Regions from separate parts of the Pseudoalteromonas sp. NZS100 genome, predicted to be linked through region 2. Evidence: predicted binding sites of a transcription regulator. Region 2 holds the regulator's gene; each other region holds the start of a gene.
What was found. The regulator sigma-54, encoded in region 2, starts transcription at its own class of promoters, with help from an activator protein. The targets are predictions, from matches to a motif close to GTTGGCACGNNNNTNGNNT.
Positions count from the first base shown of each region.

Region 1 (2,279 bases), on a different contig from region 2:
CAAGCCATTCACGCTCTACCGGTTGAAAAGAACATTTACCCGTTTTTAACCAACGCTTTGCATTAACTTCGCCAATACCAATATCTAAATCGGTGGGTGATATGTTGATATCGCCCATAACAATGACGTCTTGATCGGGGGTGTGGTTGGTTTCAAGGTGTGTCATTAAATCTTTATAAAATTGTCGTTTATAAGGAAATTTAGTTTCGTGATTAATATTATCACCTTGTGGGAAGTAGCCATTCATGACTGTAAGGTCGCGACCGTTATCTTGTTCAACAGTGACGCTTATCATGCGTTTTTGCGATTCCTCTGTATCGGTAGCAAAGCCTTTTAAGACCGATTTAGGCTCTTTTTTGCATAACATAGCTACGCCATAATGGGCTTTTTGGCCATGAAAGTAGACGTGATATCCCATTTTTTGTACATCTTCTAGTGGGAATGCTTCGTCATGAACTTTAATCTCTTGCAAGCCAATAACGTCTGGTTGATGTTTGTCGATAATTGCTTGTAATTGGTGGAGACGAGCACGCAGACCATTGATATTGAAAGAAATCACTTTCATAAAATTTACCTTAAAATTGGATCTATTTAATGAATTAAATTGTATCAGTAAATACGCGTACATAACATGACTGAAATGAGAAAATAGCTGCACAAATGTTGATCAATTGGTGAGTAAAGTTTAAATATTGTAAATGCAGTATTGATTTTTTAAATAAATAAAAAATTCAATTGAACTTAACTTTATTGAATATATAATGCGCGAAATTCACTTGTTTAGCTCGTTCAAATAGGATCTCTCATGAAAACACAACTACTTTTAGCTACTGCTTTATTAGCATCTGCAACTGCTTCAGCACAAAGCAATACTTACTTCAGTCAAGATAATAAAATTGAGTCTAAGTTATGTGTACTAAGCGCAAACGAAGGCTTTAGTGTTGCTCGTAAAGAAGCTGCTCAGCACGGTGTTTACTTATCTCGTTTTTCTAAAAGCATTTTATGTAATGGTGAAGATATTCGCGATATTGCTAAAAAAACGACATTAAGCAACGCATCAGTTGAGAAAGTAGAAGTATTTGCAAAAGACGCTCAACAAGAAACTCAATTATGTATGACGGCTTTAAAACAAGGTTTAGCACCTGTTCGTCAAAAAATTGGTAACTTAAACTCATTAAAATGTAATGGTCAAAACGTTACTGAGTTTGTTAAACGCTACCAAAACGCAGCAATCTAATTATTGGCTGAACTATATAACTAAAATTGAGATACCTGGTTTTTTACCGGGTATTTTTTTGCAAAAATTACAAGGTTGTTTGCAAAGCTTGCAAGCTTAACTTATTGAAAGTGTTCAATAAATATACCAATCAAGATTAAGTTGTTGATTCTTATAAGTTAACTATTATTGGCATTGGATTTGTATTAGTTAAAGTGACATTTAATTAATTACGAAGGATACGTCTTATGAAAAAGTTAACATTAGCAGCCACTATTTTAGCATCATTAAGCCTAGCGGCTTGTTCATCTAATCAAGGTCTTGAAAGAATAGACAGTGACTTTGCAAGTTTAGATAATGACAGCGATGGCTACATCTCAAAAGTTGAAGCTGATGACGATAGCATTTGGGGCCATTTTTCAAATATTGATACCAATATGGATAACGAAATTAGCCGCAAAGAATTCAACACTTACATGAAGTTAAACAATGGTAAAGTAGCCACTGATTCTGAAGTAAGTGAGTCGGCATTTAAAGCTGAAATCGCTAAATTCGATAAAATTGAAAGCAGCTTTTCAAGCTTAGATAACGACAGCAATGGCTATATCTCGGTAGTTGAAGGTAACGATGATGATATTTCAAATCATTTTGGTTACATGGATAAAAACCAAGATAAGCGCATCAGTAAAAGCGAGTTTATGGGTTACATTAAAAAATACGGTAACGCTGTAGCTGAAGATGATGCATTAGAAGCCATTAAACACAGCTAATATTTGTTGTTTTAAAGAGTAAATTAGAAGCCAGTGATAATCACTGGCTTTTTTGTGTTTAAAATCTAGTTATTTAGTAGATATATTTTCCTAGTTTGGCGTTGTTCTGTCATAATAGATGGCTGTGTATTTTTATTTGTTAAGAGTGTGTATGGCGGGTCGACGAATTAGTGATGAACAACTAGTTGAGATCATTGAAGCAGCTATTTTTGTTGCAGATAAGCCTGTGAGTAAACGCCACCTTAAAGATACTGTATTAATAGATTTAGCTATTTCTATGGCGCGAATAAACG
Region 1 is NZ_JADYWM010000006.1:55,928-58,206, reverse strand. Features, by position in the region: gene xthA (exodeoxyribonuclease III) at 1-565, opposite strand, end outside; gene I6E69_RS07975 (hypothetical protein) at 806-1,237, shown strand; gene I6E69_RS07970 (EF-hand domain-containing protein) at 1,465-1,986, shown strand; gene scpB (SMC-Scp complex subunit ScpB) at 2,138-2,279, shown strand, end outside.
Region 1: the regulator sigma-54 is predicted to act here: its motif matches at 1,405-1,423, upstream of I6E69_RS07970 (EF-hand domain-containing protein).

Region 2 (2,279 bases):
AACATCTTAAAAATCGTGGGATTGGTGTATTAATTACCGACCATAACGTAAGAGAGACCCTTGATGTTTGTGAAAAAGCCTACATTGTTTCTCATGGGGAGCTGATTGCATCAGGTACTCCAGAACACGTATTAAATGATAAAACAGTACGCGATGTTTACTTAGGCGAGCAATTTAGGCTGTAACATTTACGCCATGTCTTTAAGCATCTGCTAGTATTAATTATAACAACATAAAAGGATTGTTAGAGATACATGAGGCAATCACTACAGCTGCGCATGGGCCAGCAACTTACAATGACTCCACAGTTGCAACAAGCTATTCGTTTGTTGCAACTCAGTACATTGGATCTCCAGCAAGAAATACAAGAAGCTCTCGACAGTAATCCACTATTAGAGGTTGAAGAGGCAGACTATTCTGAAGACGCTGCTGGTAAAAACGAGCAAAAAGCTGATACCGATGACATAACTGTTAGCGCATCTGCTGACGATGCTCCGAGCGAATACGAACAAGATACTGGTGAAGCACTTGCAAAAGACACGCTAAGTGACGACATGGCTATGGATGTTAGTTGGGATGAGTACATGAGTGCCGCTCCTGCAGCCTCATCAGGTCCAATGCCTGAAGACGAATCAATATACCAAGGCGCCTCTACTGAAACGCTCCATGAGTATTTAATGTGGCAATTACAACTAACACCATTTAGCCCTACCGATGAAGCCATCGCTATTGCGATTGTAGAGGCCGTCGATGATTCAGGTATTTTAACTCTCAGTTGCGAAGAAATTTTAGAAAGCTTTAATCAAGAAAACGAAGATGATAACGAAGTTGAACTTGATGAAATTGAAGCGGTATTAAAACGCATCCAACTGTTTGATCCTGTTGGTATTGCTGCACGTAGTTTACAAGAGTGTTTGTGTATTCAGCTTAATCAATTTGATAAAGAAACACCTTACATTAATGAAACGAAAATGATTTTAACCGAGCATATTGATCTATTAGCAGCTCGCGACTATCGTACATTAATGAAAAAAACTAAGCTCAAAGAAGAAGAGCTTAAAGAAGTAATGACACTAATACATACTCTCAACCCAAAACCTGCAGATACTATTGTAAGGGAAGAATCTGAGTATGTTATTCCTGATGTGTCAGTTAAAAAAATTAAAGGCCGCTGGGTTGTTGAATTAAACCCAGATAGCATGCCTAAAATTCGTGTTAATAGCCAATACGCGGCAATGTCTCGCACTGTAAAATCAAGTGGTGACAGCCAGTTTATTCGCTCACATTTACAAGAAGCTAAATGGTTTATTAAAAGCTTAGAAAGTAGAAACGACACGCTATTAAAAGTTACTAATTGTATTGTTAAGCAACAACAAGGCTTTTTTGAACATGGCCCTGAAGCCATGAAACCAATGGTTTTAAATGATGTCGCTGAAATGGTAGAAATGCACGAATCGACAATTTCACGCGTAACTACTCAAAAGTACATGCATACACCCCGTGGTATATTTGAGCTTAAATACTTTTTCTCAAGCCATGTAAGTACTGAAAACGGTGGTGAATGTTCATCTACAGCAATACGTGCGCTTATCCGAAAATTAATCGCAGCAGAAAACTCAGCAAAACCATTGAGTGATAGCAAAATAGCGGATATATTGGCTGAGCAAGGAATTAAAGTAGCAAGACGTACAATCGCAAAATACCGCGAATCTCTTGCTATTCCACCGTCAAATCAGCGTAAAAGTCTGATTTAAGACGCTAAACTAAGAGGGTAATGCTTATGCAACTAAACTTAACTGGTCGTCACGTAGAATTAACCGATTCACTAAGAGACTATATTAATACTAAATTTGCGAAGCTTGAAAGACACTCTGATCATATAAATAATGTTCATGTCATTCTCGATGTAGAAAAATTAAATCAAAAAGCAGAAGCCACAATACACGTAAGCGGTGCTGAGCTATTTGCCTCTACAGAACATCAAGATATGTATGCCGCTATTGACTCGTTGATCGACAAGCTCGATCGCCAAGTAATCAAACACAAAGAGAAGCTTGCTCGACACTAATATGATGAAATTAAGTTCACTTATATGCCAGGACTGCAGCAAAGCTGCGGTCCTTTTTAATAGCAAAAAAAGAATTTTAGAGTTCATTAGCGAACTTGCTCACGACAAACTTCCGTATTTACCGCAACAAGATATTCTTAATGCTTTAATGAGCAGAGAGAAATTAGGTAGTACAGGTATAGGACGTGGCATTGCTATTCCTCATGGAAGA
Region 2 is NZ_JADYWM010000001.1:170,083-172,361, forward strand. Features, by position in the region: gene lptB (LPS export ABC transporter ATP-binding protein) at 1-185, shown strand, start outside; gene I6E69_RS00840 (RNA polymerase factor sigma-54) at 255-1,754, shown strand; gene hpf (ribosome hibernation promoting factor) at 1,781-2,068, shown strand; gene ptsN (PTS IIA-like nitrogen regulatory protein PtsN) at 2,073-2,279, shown strand, end outside.

Region 3 (2,279 bases), on a different contig from region 2:
CAGCATTTTTAGCAATTTTAACTGCTAGTTGCTTTTCAGCTTCAGACTCTACAGAGCCATTCAGAGTTACCACACCGTTGTCGGTATCAACATCAATGTCTGTACCACCTACTTCTGAGTCAAACAGGAAGCGAGTTGTGATTACAGTGGTGATTTTAGCGTCCGTTAGGTCGTTATCATCATCGTCCATCATGTCGTTGCTTTTATCTTCGGTGTCCATGCTTTTAACAACAGTAAGGCTGTTATCAACATCAGTTACACCATCTAGGCTAAGTACAAGCTCTTCTGCTAGCTCTTTATCGAGTTCGCTATTAACTTTACCTGTAAGTACTACCTTGCCATTTTTTACATCAGTGTTAATGTCAAAGTTGTTTAGATTAGTGTTCATAAGTAGAACGGTTTCTGCCTTACCATCAATCCAAGCATCTTTACTTTCGTTTTCCCAGCTGTTTGCTTGGGCACCCATAGCCGTAGTACCAAGAACTAGAGCTGCGATAATAGATTTGTTAAATGTTTTCATAATCTTTCTCCTTTTGATTAAAGACACTTTAACTAATGCGAACTTCAGGCCAACTTTATTTATACTTAAAATTCAAAGACTTGAATTAATTAAAAGATAAAACCTTATCTATGTTTGTGTAACTATTTACAGGCTACTCGGTAAAACTTTCTCAAATAGTGAAAATAGCTAGATAATTGCTCTTTTGGTTAATCTATCGTTAATATAACAAAACAAAAAACACCGTTAAAAAATAACCAATTGATAATTAATGAAATTATATTTGGTACGCGGTTTGCAGCCTAACTACGAGAGCAGTATCAATAGTAAATATAAGAAGGAATAACTCATGTCTGTAAAAGTTGAAGACCGCCCAATAGAGCAAGTACGCGAACAAGTGATTGATCAATTAATTTATAATTACAGTCATGGTGTTATTTCTGTTGATGCATTTGAAAGACGTTTAGATAATGCGATGGATGCACCTAATAACGAAGCACTGCTAGCCTTAGTAGAAGACTTAACACTTAATACCGATCAGCAATATAAAGCAGAAAAACAATCGCAATTTACACCACATTATAGTGCACAGCAAAACAGTGATGATGATTTTACATTACGCAGTATTTTAGGATCTAACGAGCGAAGTGGTCAGTGGGTTGTGCCAAAAAATATATATTTGAGTAACTTTATGGGATCGGTGGTGCTTGATTTTACTGATGCTATTTTTGCGCATCAAAATGTAACTATTCACGTTAACTGTATTTTTGGTAGCGATGAAATTTACGTACCAGAGCATGTCAATGTAGTGTCTAAAATGTTTTGTATTTTAAGTAGCCTTGAAAATAAATCTGTGTCGCTTAACAAACGCCAAGGCCCTACGATTCATATTGAAGGAAAGGCAGTAATGGGCTCGGTTGAAGTGAAAATAAAGCGCACAATTAAAGAAAAATTTATAAGCTTTGCAAATGAGCTAAAAACCCAGTTTGGCACGGGTAATAATAACCGCTCACTATAATTGAGTAGCAGCACTTTAACGTGCTGCTTGGTATTTTATTATAAATCGTTATTTCGCTCGCTTGGTATATCACTTAAATACTCTACAAACTCAACTTCAAACCCTGCAGGATCAATAAAGTAGACATTCTTTCTGAAAGGATTCTCGCTACCTTGCTTGCTTAGAGTAAAACCCGCTTTATTTAAGCGCATTACTACTGCGCTTAAATTATTAGTTACATAAGCAAAGTGTGCAAAACCAATTTGATGGCCCGATAAGTTTCTGTTTTCACCCTCCCCATGACTGCTTATCGCAATGTAATGCGTGTCATCTCCAAAGTGTACCCAGCGTCTTGGTTTTCCATGCCAGTCACCTCTGCCTTCACTTCTAATCGACCAATGTGGAAATACAGCGCGATAAAATGTAAGCATACTATCTATATCACTCGCGACTAAGTTTACGTGCTCTAAATACATAATTTTATCCTATCAGTTAAGTTAGGAGTACGATAAAACCTCAAGTTAACTTTAGGTAAAGTGTTATTTAAAATTAATTTATTTAAATGCAGATAATTATTTTTTAAAAATATTTAAACTTTTCAATCTTGTATAAAAAACAAACACAAGTATTTGGGGTTTATTGTTTACTTTATGGCAAAAGTCGCTAAAATACGCCGGCTGAAATATATAAACGTTCTTTTACAACCCAAAGGTAATACCATGCATCCAATGTTAAACATTGCGGTTCGCGCTGCGCGCAACGCAGGCAAAATTTTACTTCGCG
Region 3 is NZ_JADYWM010000004.1:203,297-205,575, forward strand. Features, by position in the region: gene I6E69_RS05940 (BON domain-containing protein) at 1-520, opposite strand, end outside; gene I6E69_RS05945 (LiaF domain-containing protein) at 849-1,517, shown strand; gene I6E69_RS05950 (VOC family protein) at 1,556-1,972, opposite strand; gene suhB (inositol-1-monophosphatase) at 2,216-2,279, shown strand, end outside.
Region 3: the regulator sigma-54 is predicted to act here: its motif matches at 782-800, upstream of I6E69_RS05945 (LiaF domain-containing protein).